4 regions of the Streptosporangium sp. CA-135522 genome follow, and region 1 is predicted to be linked to each of the others. Evidence: riboswitches for the same ligand, from Rfam matches in the RefSeq annotation. Region 1 holds a riboswitch; each other region holds the start of a gene.

Region 1 (5,154 bases):
GCGCCTCGGGCGCGTTGACGTGCTGGTAGAGGTTGAGCACCAGGTTGTTGGCCACGATCGAGTCGCCGGTGGCGAAGAACGCGACGAGGCGGTTGATCAGATGGCGCTCCTCCGGCGTCATCCTGGCCAGGTCGGCCAGGTCGGAGTTGAGGTCCACCTCCTCGACGGTCCAGGTGTTGCGGATCGCGGCCCGGTAGCGCTCGTAGAACTCCGGATACCGCATGGGCCGCAGCGTCAGGTCCATGCCAGGGTCGAGCAACATCAGGGAAAGCCTTTCGGGGAGAGGCCTACTGGCAGGCGTCGCAGTACTCGGGGTTCTCCAGGGAGCACGCGACGGCCTCCGGATCGGGCGTGGCCGGGGCCACGGTGGTCTGCGCGATCCGGGTCGCCGGGCGCGAGCGCAGGTAGTAGGTCGTCTTGAGGCCGGACTTCCACGCATAGGCGTACATCGAGGAGAGCTTGCCGATGGTCGGCGTCGCCATGAAGAGGTTCAGCGACTGCGACTGGTCGATGTACGGCGTGCGCGCCGCGGCCAGGTCGATCAGCGCCTTCTGCGGCAGTTCCCAGGCGGTCCGGTAGAGCGCCTTGAGGTCCTCCGGCATGCCGGGAACGTCCTGGATCGAGCCGTCGGCCCGCTTGATCGCATCCCGGATCTGCGGGGTCCACAGCCCCCGGGCAGTGAGGTCGCGAACCAGGTAGCGGTTGACCTGGAGGAACTCCCCCGACAACGTCTCACGCTTGAAGATGTTGGAGACCTGGGGCTCGATGCACTCGTAGCAGCCCGCGATGGAGGCGATGGTCGCCGTGGGCGCGATCGCGATCATGAGCGAGTTGCGCAGGCCGGTCGTCGCGATCCGCTCCCTGAGCGCCGTCCACTCCGCCGACCGCGCGACCCCGTAGTGGTCGGGGTGCAGCACGCCGCCGGCGGCCCGGGTCTCCTCGTAGGAGGGGTGACGGCCCCGCTCGACGGCCAGGTCCGCGGAGGTGCCGTAGGCCGCGAGCGCGATCTCCTCGGAGATCCGGGTGGACAGCTCCAGCGCCTCGGGCGAGTCGAACGGCAGGCGCAGCGCGAAGAACACATCCGCCAGGCCCATCAGCCCCAGGCCGATCGGCCGCCACTTCTTGTTCGCGGTCTCCGCCTCGGGGGTCGGGTAGAAGCCCAGGTCGATCGTCCGGTCAAGGAACCGCACGGCGGTGCGGACGGTCCGGCGCAGCCGCGCCCAGTCCACGTCCCGGCCGTCCAGATGCGCGGCGAGGTTGATCGAACCGAGGTTGCAGACGGCCGTCTCGGCGTCGTTGGTGACCTCGAGGATCTCGGTGCAGAGGTTGGACAGATGGATGACGTTCTCGGGACGCGCCGTCTGGTTGGAGGTCCGGTTGGCCGCGTCCTTGAAGGTCATCCAGCCGTTGCCGGTCTGGGCGAGGGTACGCATCATCCGGCCGTACAGGGACCGCGCCGGGATCTGCTTGACGAAGCGGCCCTCGGCCTCGGCGACCCGATAGGCCTCCTCGAACGCCGTGCCGTACAGGTCGGTGAGGTGCGGGACCTCCTTGGGGTCGAACAGCGACCACACGCCGTCGGCCTCGACCCGGCGCATGAACTCGTCGGGAACCCAGTTGGCGAGGTTCAGGTTGTGCGTACGGCGAGCCTCCTCGCCGGTGTTGTCGCGCAGTTCGAGGAACTCCTCGACGTCGGCGTGCCAGGACTCCAGGTAGACGCAGGCCGCGCCCTTGCGGCGACCGCCCTGGTTGACCGCGGCGACGCTGGAGTCCAGCGTGCGCAGCCAGGGCACGATGCCGTTGGAGTGGCCGTTGGTGCCCCGGATCAGGGAACCGCGCGAGCGCACCCGGGTCCAGGCGATACCGATCCCCCCGGCGTACTTCGACAGGCGCGCGACCTGCCCGTAACGCTCGTAGATCGCCTCCAGCTCGTCACGGGGCGAGTCGAGCAGGAAGCAGGACGACAACTGGGGTCTGCGCGAACCGGAGTTGAACAGGGTGGGCGAGCTCGGCAGGTAGGACAGGGTGGCCATGAGCGCGTAGAGCTCGGCCGCCTCCTCCACCGTCTCCGACAGACCGCACGCCACGCGCAGGAAGAAGTGCTGCGGGCGCTCCAAGACCTTACGGGTCCGCGGGTGGCGCAGCAGGTAGCGGTCGTAGACCGTGCGCAGCCCGAAATACTCGAACCGGCCGTCGGCGTCCCGCTCCACCAGCGCGTCCAGCGCCTCGGCGTGGGCGGCCACGAAGTCCGCCAGGCGGTCCTGGACGAGCCCGGCCGCGTGGGTGGCGGCGACGGACTCGGAGAAGGTCCGAACCCCGTGCTCGGCCGTCTCATCGGCGATCAGCTCCGCCAGCAGCTCGGCGGCGATCCGGGAGTTCTCCGGATCGGTGATCACCCGGGCGGCCGCCTCCTCGATGGCCAACCGGCGGTCGGCCAGACCGTCGCCGGTCTCCTTGGCGGCGTCGACCAAGGTCTGTGTCACGTGTGCTACCCCTCGCGCGCTCGAATTCCCCGTACGGCTCTCGCCGGAAGGGCGCACGCGTCCAAGAGCGGCTCCGGACACGCCGGACCGCCTCGTTCCGCGAGCCCTCCCTCGAGGCCCTGGACAGCTTCCGTGGTCGAGTCCGCCTCACCTGGCACACGCCGGGCCGCTCCACGCGTCCCCCGGTGCCCGGTTCGGCTCCCTCTCCACACGCATGGTCGAGTCCGCCTCACCTGGCACACGCCGGGCCGCTCCACGCGTCCCCCGGTGCCCGGTTCGGCTCCCTCTCCACACGTCGCCGGCAGGTCTTCGGACTCACGGGCGTCTCGCACATGCCTACTGGCCGTCGCTTCCCGGGCAAGGCGCACCCAGTGCTTCAATGACGGCGGTCGTTCCCGTTCACCGCTGCGGGGCAGTCCCGGAATCTCACCGGGTTCCCTCTTGCCTCGCCCCGTCAGGGGCGAACCAGCAACGAGCAGGATCCTACATGTAGGGCCGGTGGACGCAACTACCCCAACAGCTTGTGCCGAAAGTGCTCAGCAGGCCAAGATCGTTGAGCACCTCCCGGGTACGGCCGGTCTCCGTGACAAGCCACTGGCGGAAGTCCTCCCCGCTCAGATAGACCCGGTTCCAGCCGTTGGCCGCGCAGACGGCCCGCCATCGGGGCGAGGCGTCGAGGCGATCACACAGGGCGACGGCCGCGTCCCTGTCCTCGGAGCTCATGCCGCGGGGGCCGAGCACCCCGCACCAGTCGGTGTACTCCAGGCGAACGTCCAGCTCCATCAGCGTCGGCGCGTCGATCCCGTCGATCCGCTCGCCGGAGGAGACCACCAGCGGGCGCAGGCGGCCCGCGGCGATCCCGGGCACGAAGGAACGGGCGGAGCCCAGCAGCGCGGTCACCCTGCCGTCGTAGAGCGCCTGCTCGGCCTCGGTTCCACCGGAGTAGCCGGCGTAGTCCAGCAGCCGGGTGTCCACCCCCAGACACTTACCGATCATGCCGTAGAGCACGTGGTCGGAGCCGCCTTCCATCCGGCCGCCCACCGTCGGCTCGGCCGGGTCGCGGCGGAGCGCGGCGGCGAAGTCCTCGAAGGTGCGCAGATGGGAGCCGGACGACACGACCAGAGCCGCCCAGTCGCCGACCAGGCGGGCCAGCGGGGTGGTGGAATCCACCACGGAGGCGGCGTTGGCGATCTCCACCCCCGCGATCATCGGCATCCCGGTGAGGAGCAGCCGGCCCTCCCGCGTGAACGGGCCACGGACGGCGGCGAACGATCCCAGCGCCGCGGCGCCCAGGCTGCCCGGCTGGTCGCTCACCTCGACCGTCCGGGCCATCCCTTCGCCGATCATGACCATGGCCAGCGCGCGCGCGGCCCGATCCCACCCCTGCCCCCGCGCGGCGGGCGCGACGACGGTCAACCGGCCCGCCACCGGCGTGTGGGTGCCGCGGCCCCCGTCACAGCCGCCGGCGGCCAGGAGTCCCAGGGCGAGCACCAAGAACCGCCTACGGTACATAAGCGCCCCTTCCCCCAAGACCTATCAATACCCCAGGTTACAGACACATCACTTTCTGTCACACATTGGGGGTCTTGCCGTTATCGGCCGAGAGGGAGGGGACGGCTCCGGCTCATTCCGGAGGGAAGGGACGGCTCCGGCTCATTCCACCGTGACGCTCTTGGCCAGGTTGCGCGGCTTGTCCACGTCACGCTCCAGCGCCACGGCGGCGTGGTAGGCCAGAAGCTGCAGCGGGATCGACAGCAGGATCGGGTCCAGCTCCGTCTCGTTCTTGGGCACCACGACGCAGTCGTCGGCCAGCTTGGGGTCGGCCGTACGGTGACCGACCATGAGCACCCGGCCACCGCGCGCGCGGATCTCGCCCAGCGTGGTGAGGTTCTTGTCCAGCAGCTCGTCGTCGGGGACGATCGCCACGGTCGGCATCTCCGGGCCGATCAGCGCCAGCGGCCCGTGCTTGAGCTCGCTGGCCGGGTAGGCCTCGGCGTGCACGTAGGAGATCTCCTTGAGCTTCTGGGCGCCCTCACGGGCCACCGGATAGCCCCGGACCCGGCCGACGAACATCATGCTCGGCGAGTCGGCGTACTTGTGCGCGAGCTCCTTGATCTGCGGCTCCAGCGCCAGGATCTCCTTGATCTGCTCGGGCAGCCGGCGCAGCCCCTCGCAGATGCGGCGGCCGTCGGCCGGGGACAGGTCGCGCACCCGGCCCAGGTGCAGCGCCAGCAGCGCGAAGGCCACCGCGGTCGAGGTGAACGCCTTGGTGCTGGCCACCGAGACCTCCGGGCCGGCGTGCAGGTAGAGGCCGCCGTCGCACTCGCGGGCGATGGCGCTGCCGACGGTGTTGACGATGCCGAGCACCCGCCCGCCCTTGCGCTTGAGCTCCTGGACGGCGGCGAGGGTGTCGTAGGTCTCCCCCGACTGGCTGATCGCCACGTAGAGGGTGTCGGGCTCCACGACCGGGCTGCGGTAGCGGAACTCGCTGGCCGGCTCGGCGTCGGCGGGAATCCGCGCCAGCTCCTCGATGAGCTGGGCGCCGATCTGGCCCGAGTAGTAGGCGGAGCCGCAACCGATGATCTTTACGCGGCGGAACGACCGGGTCTCGCGCGCGTCCATGTTGAGGCCGCCCAGGTGGGCGATGTGGAAGCGGTCGTCCAGGCGCCCA
Region 2 (5,154 bases), 470 kb from region 1:
CGCCAGCTCCTTCTCCTGGGCGGACCAGCGGGCGGCAAAGTCGGCCGGCCCGGCCTCGAAGGCCAGGCGCCGCCGTACCACCTCCGCTCGCCGAGACGGCTCCCGCGACGCCCGGACCTCCACGGTCAGTCCGAACCGGTCGAGGAGTTGCGGCCGAAGCTCTCCCTCCTCCGGGTTCATCGTGCCCACCAGCAGGAAGCGGGCGGCGTGCCGTACCGACACCCCTTCGCGCTCGACGTAGCAGGTGCCGAGGGCGGCGGCGTCGAGCAGCAGGTCGACCAGGTGGTCGTGGAGCAGGTTGACCTCGTCCACGTAGAGGACGCCCCGGTGGGCGGCCGCCAGGAGGCCGGGTTCGAAGGCCTTCACGCCCTCGGTCAGCGCGCGCTCGATGTCGAGCGATCCGGCCAGGCGATCCTCGGAGGCGCCGACCGGCAGTTCCACCAGGCGCGCGGGCCGGGCGGTGCCCGTACGGGCCTCGTGCGGCCCGTCCGGGCAGTCGGGGTCAGGTGCGGCGGGATCGCAGGAGAAGCGGCAGCCGCCGACCACCTCGACGGCGGGCAGCAGATCGGCCAGCGCCCGCACGATCGTGGACTTGGCGGTGCCCTTCTCCCCGCGGACCAGCACTCCGCCGACACGAGGGGAGACGGCGTTGAGGATGAGGGCGAGTTTCAGGTCCTCCGAGCCCACGATCGCGGTGAAGGGATAACGCGGGTCACGCACCGTGGAGGTCTCCTTGGGATGTCGTCATTCGGGGTAGCTCAGCCGCCAGCGGCCGTCGCGGCCGGTGAGCGCGACGCGCGCCAGCGGCGCGACGTCGACGCGCCAGAAGGCGGGGGCGGGGGCGCCGAGGGCGTGGACGACCGCGGCGCGGATGACCGTGGGGTGGGTGATCGCGACGACCCGCCCGGGAGCGCGCCGGGACAGCCACCCGGCCACCCGGCCGAGGAGAGCGGTGATCGACTCCCCTCCGTGCGGCGCTGCGGCGGGGTCGGTGAGCCAGGCGGCGAGGGCTTCGGGTTCGGCCGCCTCGATCTCGCCCAGCGTCCTGCCGCGCCATCGGCCGTAGTCGCAGTCGGCCAGCCCCGGGTCCGGATCGGCGCTCAGGCCGAGCGCCGCGGCCGTCTGGGTGCAGCGCAGTTCTGCGGCGCAGACGGCCGGACCGGGTCCGAACCGCCCGGCCATGCCGCCCGCCCGGCGCAGGCCGCGTCCGTCGAGCGGTTCGTCGCCCGGGAACGCGGCCCGTGCCGTCGCCGAGGTCGAGGCGTGGCAGACCAGCAGCAGCCGCGTGACCCCCGAGGGGGTCATCACACCGGGCTGCGCCTGCGCGCGGCGAAGGCGAACAGCGCGCCGACACCGAGCCAGAAGACCGCCTGGGTGCCGAGGGAGGCGATCCGGAAGTCCCACAGCAGGTCGGCGGGGAAGCCCTGGGGCACCTCGTCGATCTCCGGCAGGAGGATCCAGGCCGCCGCCACCGGCAGGAGCACCGTGGCGCCGGTGGCCAGCCAGCGCAGCCACGGCTCGCTCCGGGCTGCGTAGCGGTGAGTGGCCGCGCCCGCGGCGACGGAAAGCAGGCCGATGGCCACCGCGACCAGATAGAGCACGGTGCGCTGGTTGATCGTCTCGGGGTCGCCGACAGCGGGTGGGTTGGCGGGATATTTCAGGAACGGTACGAGGACGATGGCGGTGAACGCGGCGGACGCGAGAGCGATCGCGAGCACCGGTTCCGAACGGGGCCCGACCCTGCCGCGCACGGCCGCGTAGGCCAGGGCGAACAGGCCGCCGACGGCCACGCCGTACAGGCCCAGGGCCAGGAACAGCCCGAACCGCTGGCCGTCCCTGCTGACCAGTGCCTCGCCTTCGTCGTGGGAGTGGCCGGTGGCCTGGGTCGTCTCGTGGGAGTGGCCGGTGGCTTCGGCCGTCTCGTGGGCGTGGGATCCGGCCGCCTGGGAGGCGGCCGCGGCCGCCTCCTCCAGCGCGATGGCCCGGTCGATGCGCGGCTCGCCCGTGGTGTAGGCGAAGACGGCCGCCAGCAGTCCGGCGAGCAGGCCGACGAGCATGCCCCGGGCGATGAGTTTGGTGATCAATTGGGACTCAGTGACACGGGACGCCGAGCAGATGACGCCCGTCATGCATGAGTTCGTGCAGGTAGTTCCCGGTCTGCGAGATCGCTCCCTGGTCGAAGGCGACCAGGTAGGCGATGAGCAGCAGCACCGGTACGGCGAGCAGCCAGCGGGTGATTGACGCCCATGGGATGGGCTGGGTGTGCGGAGCCGAGATCTGGCTCACGGCCACCTCCTCCGGGATTGACGCGTCCCTTTTCGTAGGTCGGTGGCGGCCGAGTGACCTGGCTCCCGGCCCTGAGGCCGGTTACAGTGGCGCGACCGCACCGGAATCTCACCGGATTTCCCTCGCACCGCCACAAAACACCCGGAACGTATCCCGGTTACCTATCGCCCGTCAATCCAGACTTCCCCTGACACACAGCGGAAATATTCACTTTCTCCACTTTTCTCTGTGGATTACCGGCCGGGAAGACGGCTCGCGGGGCGGCGGTCCGGTCCGGACCGCCGCCCCGCGAGCGGGCGTTCGCTATTCGCCGGTGAGGGCGTTCACCAGGTCGGCGGCCGTGCGGCAGCGGTCGAACAGCTCTCCCACGTGAGCCTTGGTGCCGCGCAGCGGCTCCAGGGTGGGCACCCGCTGCAGGGACTCGCGGCCGGGGATGTCGAAGATGACCGAGTCCCAGGAGGCGGCCGCGACCGACTCGCTGAACTGGCTCAGGCAACGACCCCGGAAGTAGGCCCGTGTGTCGCTGGGTGGGGCCTCGATGGCCCGCTGGACTTCTTCCTCGGTGACCAGCCGCTGCATCCGTCCCCGGGCCACCAGCCGGTTGTACAGGCCGCGGTCGGGACGGATGTCGGAGTATTGCAGGTCCACCAGCTGCAGGCGCGGGTGCGACCAGGCGAGGCCGTCGCGGGTGCGGTAGCCCTCCAGCAGCTCCAGCTTGGCCACCCAGTCCAGTTCCCTGGACAGCTGCATCGGATCTTCCGCCAGGCGGGTCAGCACCGACTCCCAGCGATCCAGGACGTCCTTGGTGAGCTCGTCGACGCCGTTGCCGCTGCGCTCCTCGACGTACTTGCGCGCCAGCTCCAGGTATTCCATCTGGAGCTGGACGGCCGTGAGCTTGCGGCCGTCGCGCATCGAGATCTCGTATTTGAGCGTCGGGTCGTGGGAGACCGCCCGCAGCGCCTGGACGGGGTTGTCCACGGCGAGATCCCGCGTGAAGTAACCGTCCTCGATCATGGCCAGGACCAGCGCGGTGGAGCCCAGCTTGAGGTAGGTCGAGATCTCCGACATGTTGGCGTCGCCGATGATGACGTGCAGCCGGCGGTATTTCTCCGGATCGGCGTGAGGCTCGTCCCGGGTGTTGATGATCGGCCGCTTGAGCGTGGTCTCCAGACCCACCTCGACCTCGAAGAAGTCGGCCCGCTGGCTGATCTGGAAGCCCTCACCACGCGAGTCCTGCCCGATGCCGACCTTGCCCGCGCCGGTGACGACCTGCCGGGAGACGAAGAACGGCGTCAGATGCCTGACGATGTCGGCGAACGGCGTGGCCCGCCGCATCAGGTAGTTCTCGTGGCAGCCGTAGGAGGCACCCTTGTTGTCGGTGTTGTTCTTGTAGAGCTGGATCGGGGCGTTGGTGGGGATCGCCGAGGCGCGGACCGCGGCGTCGTGCATCACCCTCTCCCCCGCCTTGTCCCAGATCACCGCGGCTCGCGGGTTGGTGCACTCGGGAGTGGAGTATTCGGGATGGGCGTGGTCGACGTAGAGCCGAGCGCCATTGGTGAGGATCACGTTGGCCAGGCCCAGGTCCTCGTCCGTGAGCTGGCTCTGGTCGGCCACCTCTCTGGACAGGTCGAAGCCCCGGGCGTCGCGCAGCGGGTTCTCCTCCTCGAAGTCCCACCGCGCGCGCCGCGCCCTGGCCGCCGAGGCGGCCAGGTAGGCGTTGACGACCTGGGAGGAGGTCACCATCGCGTTGGCCCCCGGCTGTCCGGGCACGGAGATGCCGTACTCCGTCTCGATGCCCATCACCCGCCGTACCGTCATGCGCACCCTCTGTTCATCCGGGACCGCCTTGTCCGCCGTGTATATGCCCGACCCTAGACCCTTCACTATGCCCGGTGGCCGGACAGTTATGGCACCGAGGCCTTTTCGCCCGTCGCGAAGGGAGCCTGCGGCGGCGGGGAGGTCGGCGCAGACGGCGGTGCGGCCCCACGCCGGCGTCTGGCCTTGACGAACTCTTGGAGGGGCCGTTCGGCCACCCGGTACACCAGATAGGAGAAGGCCGTCGCGCTCAGTACGGTGACCACGGCGGTCAGCCAGGGCGGCAGCGTGTCCCGCAGGGCGGGTACGACCACGACCGCGGCCGTGGTGTGGAACAGGTAGAGCGGATAGGTCAGGGCGCCCAGGACGACCAGGCCGCGCCAGCGCAGCCAGCCCAGCCAGCCCAGCGCCACCATCGCCATGAGCACGTAGAAACAGATGATCGCGGCGGCGACGGCCCACTCGGGCACGGGCATCGCGGTGTAGCCGACCTTCTCGATCCGCCCGGCGACCCGGTCGATCGCCGCGTTGACCGCCAGGCCCGCGCTGATCCCGGCCAGGCACCACAGAACCAGCTTGGGCCCATGCCTGGTCATCAGGAAGAAGGCCATGCCACCGACGAAGTACGCCGCGTATTTGGGCATCACTATGAGATCGACCCACTTGTCCTCGCTGCCCGCGAAGAACCCCGCCGCCAGCAGCCAGACGCCCATGAAGATCAGGCAGCGGTTGAGCGTCACCCCGACGATCACCAGGACCGAGATCAACAGGTAGAACCGGAGCTCCACCCACAGCGACCAGTAGACGCCGTTGGCGTCGTAGACGCCGAAGGCCCGCTGGAGCATCGTGAGGTTGACCCCGTACTCGCCGAGGCTGAGCTTGGGGTCCAGGGCGGTGGCGGCGCCCAGGCCGTAGACCGCCGCCGTGACGCCGACGCTGACCCAGTAGGCGGGGAACAGGCGCACCAGCCGGGACAGGGCGAACGCGCCCAGCCCGCGACCCCAGACGCTCATCAGGATGACGAATCCGCTGATCATGAAGAACAGTTCGACG
Region 3 (5,154 bases), 1.0 Mb from region 1:
TACCGCTCCGCCCGCCTGCCGTACCTCTCCCCGACCTGGGGACCCGCGGCGAGTTAGGCATGTGTGATCCCGCCCGGGGCCAGGTCACGGGGGGGCGGGGACCTTTCTTCTGAGCGCGCCGGTCTTTTGAGCGCGCCGTGCGGATCGGAGAGGATATGCCAGGTCTGGTGATGGAAGTTCGTGGAGAATCGGGCCCTCATCTGCCAATATGCACTTTACCCAGGGAGACCACGGCGCCGGGGTTTAGTCCAAGATCCCTGATTCGTTGAGACTTCCCGGTCCGGACGTTGACCTTGTAATAGCCGAAGGATCCGCCGGACTCGGGAGGGTCGGCCTTGACGATGTATTCATCGGCATCGAGCCAGCCGTATCCGATCGCATCGTTCGGCTCGGACAGAAGCCGTAGATCAAACTTGTTTACCGTCTTACCGGTCTTGGCGTTGTAGGTGACAAGATGTTCCTTGCCGTCCTCGCCGGAGTCGGCAATCACCGCTACCAGCAGGCGCCCGTCCGGTGAAAGGTCGTCCGCAAAATCATCTCCCCTCCCTTCACTGATGACCAGGCCTCGGCGGTTAAGTATGGTAACGGCGTTATTTCCGGAATCATCTTCTCCGAGTTCCGGACATGATTGTTTGGCTGCGATGACGGTGGCGGCTTCACTCAGGCCGATCACATGGCAGAAACCCGGGAAGGTAGAAGTCCGTCCCGTGGCGAACTCGGTGAGCAGGAGGCGGGGTTGAGCACCGGAGAATGCGACTGCGAAGAACCGGCCATCAGGCGATATCGCCAGGTTGTAGACGTCGTCGAGCGTCTTCGCGTCCAGTCGTGGCGAAATGGCTTTGAGTTGTGCGGCGGGCAGATCCCAGCCGACGAACTGCATACGCTGCTTGCTGAAGTACGCAACGTGATGGCCGTCAGAGGTGATACGGAGTGGCACACCTACATAGCTAGAGCCTTCCACTTGAGCTTGGCTTGCCGCATCGAAGAGGGGGATGTCACTCGAACAGTCGTCATCGCCGACGCCGACCCCCGCCCTGAACCCACCGCAACCTTCGCCGTAGGCGATATTCATGTCCTGCCTCCCTTCGCCTCTTTTGTAGTTCACACGTAGCCGCCAGTCGCTACAGGTGATGACTTTCGGCGCGGCACCCTCCTCTTCTGCCTTGGGCCGGTTATGGCAATCCGAATCCTTCGAGATGAATGCATACTGCACTGGCGGATCGAATGCCCCCGGCTTCCATTCCGGTTCCACACGAGGCCTGTCGTGACGATTCAGATAGAGGAAGCCCGCACCCAACACACCGACGATGAGGAGAACGACTCCGACACGTCGACCAGGCCCAGACCCAGGCCGGACAGCGTGGCGCTCCGCATCAGCATCTGATCCAGCTCCGCCCGAATCACGAGAAGGGACACCATTCGCCCCGGCAGCCGCCGTCAAATTCTCCACATCTCTCCGCTCGACGTTGAGGGAAAACCCAAGTCAGCCCAGTCATGAGGGAATAACGGGTGAGCGATCATACGCGTTCCCGAAGAGAACTACGAGGCTCTCCACGAGAGCAGCCGGTGAGAAAGCAGAAAGCCGGCAGGACCCTGACACGGAATCGCCGGACGTGATTCCCCCTCTCCCCGGCTGCCTCATCGTTCGGGTTCCTCCGTTGGCGTCAACTCCGCCTGTGCCCGTTGGATGGGATCAACGGTGCACGTAGCGGGCTGGGGGGACGCTCGAAGCTCGAAGGCGGCGTTGACCCCTCAATCGAGCCACGAGATCAGAAATATCGAATTTTCCGGTTATGTACCATTTTTCGTTGGCTGATCAGGCCCCGCCTCCCCTCTAACCGACATCGACTCCGCGATGTGGTGCCACCGGCCGGAGCTTTCGCCTGGAGTCGGGTTATGCTGCCGGTGCGGCTGGTTCGCCGCTCCCTTCGGCGGAGCGGTGAGGCAACAGGGAACCCGGTGTGATTCCGGGACTGCCCCGCAGCGGTGAGTGGGAACGACCGCCGTCACACGAGCACTGGGTGAGCGATCGCCTGGGAAGCGACGGCCAGTAGGAAACCGGCACGACGCCCACGAGTCCGAATACCTGCCACCGCCCGTGCGCCGATCGGCGCGCGGTCTGTGTCCATGGCCTCGCGGGAAGGCCGGGGGAACCTTCCCTCGCCATGCCCGCCAAGCCGGGTTCCACGAGGGAAAAGGACCCATGACAGACCAACGCACCACCGTCCTCGGCTACCCCAGAATCGGCCCCGACCGACAGCTGAAGAAAGCCGTGGAAGCCTACTGGGCCGGCCGCATCGACGCCGCCGACCTGGAACACATCGGCCAGAAGCTACGCGAACGCACCTGGACCGAACTACGCGACGCCGGCCTGACCGACATCCCCTCCAACACCTTCTCCTTCTACGACCAGATGCTCGACACCAGCATCATGGTCGGCGCCATCCCCGCCCGCTTCGCCGAACTGGACGGCCTGGAGCGCTACTTCGCCATGGCGCGCGGCACCCGGGGAATCGCCCCCCTGGAGATGACCAAATGGTTCGACACCAACTACCACTACCTGGTTCCCGAGGTGGGCCCGGGGACGAGGTTCCGGCTCGCATGGGATAAGCCCCTGGCGGAGTACGGCCAGGCCAGGCAGCTGGGGCTCGAGACCAGGCCGGTGCTGGTCGGCCCGCTGACCTACCTGCTGCTGGCCAAGTCCGACGCCGCCGCCTTCGCGCCGCTACGGCTCTTGGACGACCTGCTCGACGTCTACGCCGAGCTGCTGGAACGGCTGGCCACCGCCGGCGTCGTCGAGGTCCAGCTCGACGAGCCGGCGCTGGCGGCCGACCGGTCGGCGCAGGAGCTGAAGGCGCTCGCCCGCGCCTACGATCATCTGGGCGGGCTCAGCCACCGCCCGCGACTGCTGGTCGCCACCTACTTCGGCGAGATCGGCGACGCGCTGCCCGTGCTGGCCGCCACCCGCGTCGAGTCCGTGGGGCTCGACTTCGTCGCCGGGCCCGGCAACCTGACGGCGGCGGCCTTGTCTCCCGGGCTGGCCGGCAAGACCGTGGTGGCGGGGGTGGTGAACGGCCGCAACGTCTGGCGCACCGAACTGTCCGGCGCGCTGTCCACCTGCGCGGCGCTGCTCGGGCTGGCCGGGGAGGTGGTGGTCTCCACCTCCTGCTCGCTCATGCACGTCCCCCTCGATCTGGACCGGGAGACGGCGATGCCCGAGGGGCTGGCGTTCGCCCGGCAGAAGGTGGCGGAGGTCGTGGCGATCGGTCGCGCGATGCGGCGGGGACCGGACGCGGTCGGGCCCGCCGTACCGGCGAAGGCTCCGGTGGACGCGCGCACGCGGGCCCGGCTGGAGGCGCTGGGCCAGGGCACTGCGCGGGCCGGGCACGTCGAGCGAGCGGTGATGCAGCGGACGGCGCTGGGGCTGCCGCCGCTGCCGACTACCACGATCGGCTCGTTCCCGCAGACGGACGCGGTACGGCAGGCCCGCTCCGACCTTCGCGACGGCCGGATCGACCGGGCGGGATACGAGGCGGCGATGCGGGCCGAGATCGACTCGGTGATCGCGCTACAGGAGGACATCGGGCTGGACGTGCTGGTCCACGGCGAGCCCGAGCGCAACGACATGGTCCAGTATTTCGCCGAGCAGCTCGACGGCTACGCGGCCACCGAGCACGGCTGGGTCCAGTCCTACGGCACCCGGTGCGTGCGGCCGCCGATCTTGTTCGGAGATGTGGCCCGGCCGGAGCCGATGACGGTGCGCTGGGCCGTCTACGCCCAGTCGCGTACCGTCAGGCCGGTCAAGGGCATGCTGACCGGGCCGGTGACCATGCTGGCCTGGTCGTTCGTCCGGGAGGACCAGTCGCCGGCCGAAACGGCCCGGCAGGTGGCGCTGGCGTTGCGGGACGAGATCCGCGACCTGGAGGCGGCGGGTATCCGGATCATCCAGGTGGACGAGCCCGCGCTGCGGGAGCTGCTGCCGCTGCGCGCGGCTCAACGCGACGCCTACCTGGCCTGGGCGGTCGCCGCGTTCCGGTTCGCCACCTCGGGCGTGTCCGACTCCACGCAGATCCACACTCACATGTGCTATTCGGAGTTCGGTGAGATCATCGGCGCCATCGGTGACCTGGACGCGGACGTGACGAGCGTCGAGGCGGCCAGATCCCGGATGGAGCTGCTGGACGACTTGCACGCCGCCGGATACACGCGTGGGATCGGGCCCGGCGTGTACGACATCCACTCCCCGCGCGTGCTGGAGACCGAGGAGGTCGAACGGGCGCTCAGGCTGGCGCTCAGGGCGGTCGAACCGGAGCGGTTGTGGGTCAATCCAGACTGCGGGCTGAAGACGCGCGGCTATGCCGAGACCGAGGCGAGCCTGCGGAACATGGTCGCCGCGGCCCGCAGGGTCCGCGCGCTGTAGAGCGGCCCTCGCGGGAGACCGCACAGGCCGCACAGGCCACAAGCCGCACAGGCCAAGCCGCACAGGCCCCAAGCCATACAGACCGCAGGCCGCGCACGCGGGGACCGGCCTCCCCGCGTGCGCGGCCCCGGCCACCGCCACGACCACGACCGGCCCCGGCCGTGACCTCGCCCCGGCGACAGGCCGGCGGGGGTCGGCGGGGGGGGTCGATCGGCCGCCCGTTCGCGGCGATTACCTAAAATGACCCCTAGACAGCGGAGAGTTTTCCTACAACATTAGTAGGATATTGATCTCGGCCTAGGAGTCCGCCATGGCACTCATCCAGCCCGATCCCACCTTCTACCCGTCCGCCCGGGAGGCCATGCGGGCCCCACGGGAGGAGGTCGCCTATGTCGCCCTGCTCGACACGGCCGGGGAGGGGCGCCCCGACGGGCTCGCCACGATCGACCTGGCCGACGGGTCGATCGTCAGCGTGCACGACATGCCCGTCCCAGGGGACGAGCTCCATCATTTCGGATGGAACGTATGCAGTGCCGCCCTGTGCCCGTACGCTCCGCACCCGCACGTCGAACGGCGCTACCTGGTCCTGCCGGGCCTGCGGTCCAGCAGGATCTACATCTTCGACGTCAAGGACGATCCCCGGCGTCCCAAGCTCGTCAAGACGATCGAGCCAGAAACGATCTTCGAGAAGACCGGCTACAGCCGTCCGCACACCGTCCACTGCGGCACCGACG
Region 4 (5,154 bases), 1.1 Mb from region 1:
ACCTCGGCCACGTCGTCCCCGGCGGTGCGCATGGCGCTGGTCCCCCAGACCGACAGCCCGACCGAGCGAGGCCAGTGGCCGGTGTCGGCCCGGTAGCGCTCCAGCAGGGAGTCGGCCATCGCCTGCCCGGTCTCCCAGGCCAGCCTGCTCGGCACCGCCTTGGGGTCGACCGAGTAGAAGTTACGGCCGGTGGGAAGCACGTTGATCAGCCCGCGCAGCGGCGACCCGCTCGGCCCCGCCGGCACGTAGCCGCCGTCGAGGGCGTGCAGGATCGCCTCGATCTCGTCCGTGGTCCGCGCCAGCCGGGGCACGACCTCGGTGGCCGCGAAGCGCAGGATCCGCTCCACCAGCCCGAGGTCCGCCGAGGTGGCGGCCAGGACGGTGGAGGTCGCCTCGGCGGCGGCGGCCGGATCCCAGGCCCGCTCCTCCATGGCCTCGACCAGCGCGCGGGCGAGGGATTCGGCCTCGTCCGTGCCGATCCGGCCCGCCGTGCCGTCCTCGGCCAGGCCCAGGGCCTCGCGGAGCCCGGGGAAGGCCTCGCCGCCCGCCCACATCTGGCGGGCGCGCAGCATGGCGAGCACCAGGTCGACGCGGGTCCCGCCCTCGGGGGCGGCGCCCAGCACGTGGAGGCCGTCGCGGATCTGGACGTCCTTGACCTCGCACAGCCAGCCGTCGACGTGCAGCAGGAAGTCGTCGAACTCGGCGTCGTGGGGACGGTCGTCGATGCCCAGATCGTGATCGAGCCTGGCCGCCTGGATCAGGGTCCAGATCTGGGCGCGGATCGCCGGGAGCTTCGCCGGATCCATCGCGGCGATGGACGCGTGCTCGTCGAGCAGCTGCTCCAGCCGCGCCATGTCGCCGTAGGTGTCGGCGCGGGCCATCGGCGGGACGAGGTGGTCGACCAGGGTCGCGTGGGCGCGGCGCTTGGCCTGGGTGCCCTCGCCGGGGTCGTTGACCAGGAACGGGTAGATCAACGGCAGGTCGCCGAGCGCGGCGTCGGGACCGCAGGAGGCCGACAGCCCGGCGGACTTGCCGGGCAGCCACTCCAGATTGCCGTGCTTGCCCACGTGCACCACGGCGTGCGCGCCGAAGCCGTCGGCCAGCCAGCGGTAGGCCGCCAGGTAGTGGTGGCTGGGCGGCAGGTCGGGGTCGTGGTAGATCGCGATGGGGTTCTCCCCGAAGCCGCGCGGCGGCTGCACCATGACCACGACGTTCCCGGCGCGCAGCGCGGCCAGCACGATCTCGCCGTCCGGGTCGTGCGTCCTGTCCACGAACAGCTCGCCCGGCGCGGGGCCCCAGTGCTCCTCCATCCCGGCCCGCAGGTCCGCCGGCAGCGTGCCGTACCACCGGGCGTACCGGCTCGCCGCGATGCGCACCGGGTTGCCGGCAAGCCGCTCCTCGGTGAGCCACTCCTGGTCCTGCCCGCCGGCCGCGATCAGCGCGTGGATCAGCGCGTCGCCGTCCTGCTCGGCCACGCCCGGCAGCTCGCCCTCGGCACCGATGTCGTAGCCGCGCTCGCGCATCGCGGCCAGCAGCCGCACCAGGCTCGCGGGGGTGTCCAGGCCCACGGCGTTGCCGATCCGCGAGTGCTTGGTGGGGTAGGCCGACAGCATCAGCACGATTCGCCGCTCGCCGGGTGGGACGTGCCGGAGCACGGCGTGCCGTACCGCGATGCCGGCCACCCGCGAGGCCCGCTCCGGATCGGCCACGTAGACGGTCAGCCCGTCCTGGTCGATCTCCTTGAAGGAGAACGGCACCGTGATGATCCGGCCGTCGAACTCGGGGATCGCGACCTGGGTGGCCGCGTCGAGCGGAGACAGGCCGTCGTCGTTGTCCTCCCAGGACGCCCGGCTGCTCGTCAGGCACAGGCCCTGCAGGATCGGCACGTCCAGCTCGGCGAGCGCGCCGACGTCCCAGGCTTCGTCGTCCCCGCCGGCCGAGGCGGTGGCCGGGCGGGTGCCGCCGGCCGCGAGCACGGTCACCACCAGGGCGTCCACCGTACGGAGGACCTCCAGCAGGCCGGGTTCCGCGGTGCGCAGCGAGGCGCAGTAGACGGGCAGCGCCCGGCCGCCCGCGTCCTCGACCGCCGAGCAGAGGGTCTCGACGAAGGCGGTGTTGCCTGCGACGTGGTGGGCCCGGTAGTAGAGCACCCCGACGGCCGGCCCGTCCTCGCGACGCGCCCGGCGCTCCAGGACACCCCAGCCGGGGGTGGGCGCGGGGGCGGCGAAGCCGTGCCCGGTCAGCAGCAGGGTGTCGGACAGGAACCGGTACAGCTCGGCGAGGTTGGCCGGGCCGCCGTGGGCGAGATAGGCGTGCGCCTCGGCGCAGACCCCGCCCGGCACGGTGGACAGCTCCATCAGCTCGGCGTCGGGCGCCTGCTCCCCGCCGAGCACGACGACGGGACGGGGGCCGGCGAGCAGGGCGTCCAGGCCCTCCTCCCAGGCGCGGCGCCCACCGAGCAGCCGGACCACGACCAGGTCGGCACCCTCCAGAAGGGGGGGCAGGTCCTCGGCGGTGAGCCGGGCGGGGTTGCCCAGCCGGTAGTCGGCGCCGCCGGCGCGGGCGCTGAGCAGGTCGGTGTCGGAGGTCGAGAGCAGGAGGATCATGCGCCACGCTCCGCCGGAAGCGGGGCGGCGGGGCTCGGCGGCGCCATGGGGTGGCACGGGAACGGCGGAAAACGCACGGGGCTTCCTCCCTCGGGGTCCTCGCCCCGGGTCGTCGTCGGCTACGACGGCTGGAGTCTCCTGGCTCCCGGATCGGTGCTCCCCCCGGCCTTCCCGTCCGTCGCCGGACAGTGGCCTGGGTGGGGTTCGCTCCCCGGTTACAGTGGCGGGACCGCGCCGGATTCACACCGGCTTCCTCCCTTTGCCGTCGCCATCGATGAGACTACGGCAGTCCCGTTCATTGCAAGAAACTGGCGTTAACATCCTCAGCGTGGTCATTGGCGACTTTTCTGGACGATCGCGACTCGACGCATGTCCCGGGGCGCTTCAGGTGCACGCCGCCGCCGACGGCGGCCTGGCGCGGATCAGAGTCCCCGGCGGCCGGCTGACGGCCTCCCAGCTGCGCGAACTCGCCGACGCCGCCACCGCCTGCGGGACCGGTGTCATCGAGCTGACCTCCCGGGCGAACGTGCAGGTGCGCGGACTCGGCGAGGAGAGCGGATTCGCCGCGCGCATGGCGGCGGCCGGGCTGCTGCCGTCGCTCACCCATGAGCGCATCCGCAACATCCTGGCCTCCCCGCTCACCGGCTGCGACGCGGCGGGGACGCTGGACGTCGGCCCGCTGGTCGCCGACCTGGACCGGCGGCTGTGCGCCCGGCCCGCCCTCGCCGAACTGCCCGGACGTTTCCTGTTCGCGCTCGACGACGGCCGGGGCGACGTGGCCTGGCTCGACCCCGACGCCGCGATCCTGCCGACCGGCGCGCAGGAGACCGCGCTGATCCTCGCGGGCGCCGACAGCGGTCTGCGCGTGCCGCTCGCCTCGGCGGTCGCCGCCCTGCTCGCCGCCGCCGAGGCGTTCCTGGCGGAGCTGGCCGTCCGGGACGTGCACGCCTGGCGGATCGGCGAGTTGCCCGGCGGTGTGGAGCCGGTCGCGACCCGGGTGCGCATCGCTCTGGAGACCGGCTCCGCCGGCCCGCCACGGCTCGTCCCGCCCGCGGAGCGGATGCGGGCCGAGCCGCCGCCGGCCGCGGGGGGCCCGGTGGGAGCCGTCGGGCGACCCGGCGGCGGGGTGGCCCTGGGCGTCGCGGTACCGCTGGGGCGGCTGACCTCCGCCCAGGCGGAGCTCCTGGCCGAACTGGCCGCCGGCGGGGAGGTACGGCTGACGCCGTGGCGAGGGGTGGTCCTGCCCGGCCTGGACCGCGCCGGACTTCCCCGGGCGGTCGCCCGGCTGGCGGACGCCGGCCTGGTCACCGACCCCGAATCGCCGTGGATCGGCGTGACGGCCTGCACCGGGCGTCCGGGCTGCGCCAAGTCCCTGGCCGACGTGCAGGCCGACGCGGCCCGCGCCACCGCGCCCGGCGCCGAACCGACAGCCGGGACACCGGGGACGATCGCCCCCCGTGTGGCGGATTCACCGCGCACCGGTACGCTCCCCGTGCACTGGGCGGGCTGCGACAGACGCTGCGGCCGTCCCAGAGGACGGGTCGCGGACGTGGTCGCCACCGGCGCCGGATACCGCCTGGACCTGGACGGCCGGAGCCTGACCTGTGCCGACATCGAGCAGACCACGGCCGCGCTGGCGGCCGTCAGAGGGGAAACGTGATCGACTACGTCCGTGACGGCGCGGAGATCTACCGCCGTTCCTTCGCCACCATACGCGCGGAAGCCGATCTGAGCGGCATGCCCGCGGACGTCGCCCAGGTGACGGTCCGCATGATCCACGCCTGCGGGATGGTCGATCTCGTCACCGATGTCGGGTGGTCGCCCGGCGTCGTGGCGTCGGCGCGCGCGGCCCTGCGCGCGGGCGCCCCGGTGCTGTGCGACGCGATGATGGTCGCCTCCGGGGTGACCCGCCGCCGCCTGCCGGCCGGTAACGAGGTGATCTGCACGCTGGGAGAGCCGGGCGTGCCCGAGCTCGCCGAGCGGCTGGGCACCACCCGCAGCGCCGCCGCGCTGGAGCTGTGGCGCGAGCGGCTGGAGGGCTCCGTGGTCGCCGTCGGCAACGCCCCGACCGCGCTGTTCCGGCTGCTGGAGATGATCGAGGAGGGTGCCGGCCGACCGGCCGCCGTGCTCGGGATCCCGGTCGGCTTCATCGGCGCCGCCGAGTCCAAACAAGCCCTCGCCGAGCATCCGGCAGGCCTGGAGTACCTGGTCGTGCACGGCCGCCGGGGCGGCAGCGCGATGACCGCCGCCGCGGTCAACGCGATCGCGAGCGAGGAAGAGTGAGGGACATCGTGACTGGACGTCTGTGGGGAGTGGGACTCGGGCCCGGCGATCCGGAGCTGGTGACCGTCAAGACCGCCCGCCTCCTCGGCGAGGCGGGCGTGATCGCCTTCCACAGCGCCCGCCACGGCCGGAGCATCGCCCGTTCGGTGGCCGCGCCGTACCTGCGGGACGGCCAGATCGAGGAAGCCCTGATCTACCCGCTCACCACGGAGACCACCGACCACCCGGGCGGCTATCAGGGCGCCATCGACGACTTCTACGCCGA

Evidence for each region. A riboswitch is a leader RNA that binds a small molecule or an ion and turns the genes downstream of it on or off. The one in region 1 is predicted to bind cobalamin.
Region 2: linked by a shared signal. The riboswitch ahead of ACQPYK_RS30540 (CbtB domain-containing protein) and the one ahead of ACQPYK_RS32750 (ribonucleoside-diphosphate reductase subunit alpha) in region 1 are both predicted to bind cobalamin.
Region 3: linked by a shared signal. The riboswitch ahead of metE (5-methyltetrahydropteroyltriglutamate--homocysteine S-methyltransferase) and the one ahead of ACQPYK_RS32750 (ribonucleoside-diphosphate reductase subunit alpha) in region 1 are both predicted to bind cobalamin.
Region 4: linked by a shared signal. The riboswitch ahead of cobN (cobaltochelatase subunit CobN) and the one ahead of ACQPYK_RS32750 (ribonucleoside-diphosphate reductase subunit alpha) in region 1 are both predicted to bind cobalamin.

What each region holds. Positions count from the first base shown of each region.
Region 1 covers NZ_CP192026.1:6,856,842-6,861,995, forward strand. The annotation lists gene ACQPYK_RS32745 (ribonucleotide-diphosphate reductase subunit beta) at 1-262, opposite strand, end outside; gene ACQPYK_RS32750 (ribonucleoside-diphosphate reductase subunit alpha) at 288-2,483, opposite strand; cobalamin riboswitch at 2,767-2,968, opposite strand; gene ACQPYK_RS32755 (tripartite tricarboxylate transporter substrate-binding protein) at 2,967-3,995, opposite strand; gene glmS (glutamine--fructose-6-phosphate transaminase (isomerizing)) at 4,137-5,154, opposite strand, start outside.
Region 2 covers NZ_CP192026.1:6,388,690-6,393,843, forward strand. The annotation lists gene ACQPYK_RS30525 (putative cobaltochelatase) at 1-720, opposite strand, end outside; gene ACQPYK_RS30530 (histidine phosphatase family protein) at 745-1,305, opposite strand; gene ACQPYK_RS30535 (CbtA family protein) at 1,305-2,084, opposite strand; gene ACQPYK_RS30540 (CbtB domain-containing protein) at 2,092-2,286, opposite strand; adenosylcobalamin (AdoCbl) riboswitch at 2,329-2,420, opposite strand; gene dop (depupylase/deamidase Dop) at 2,590-4,104, opposite strand; gene ACQPYK_RS30550 (acyltransferase family protein) at 4,191-5,154, opposite strand, start outside.
Region 3 covers NZ_CP192026.1:7,906,270-7,911,423, forward strand. The annotation lists gene ACQPYK_RS37300 (hypothetical protein) at 1-57, shown strand, start outside; gene ACQPYK_RS37305 (hypothetical protein) at 197-1,297, opposite strand; cobalamin riboswitch at 1,895-2,108, shown strand; gene metE (5-methyltetrahydropteroyltriglutamate--homocysteine S-methyltransferase) at 2,204-4,420, shown strand; gene ACQPYK_RS37315 (selenium-binding protein SBP56-related protein) at 4,731-5,154, shown strand, end outside.
Region 4 covers NZ_CP192026.1:5,759,369-5,764,522, forward strand. The annotation lists gene cobN (cobaltochelatase subunit CobN) at 1-2,606, opposite strand, end outside; cobalamin riboswitch at 2,721-2,910, opposite strand; gene ACQPYK_RS27405 (precorrin-3B synthase) at 2,995-4,266, shown strand; gene ACQPYK_RS27410 (precorrin-8X methylmutase) at 4,263-4,889, shown strand; gene ACQPYK_RS27415 (precorrin-2 C(20)-methyltransferase) at 4,898-5,154, shown strand, end outside.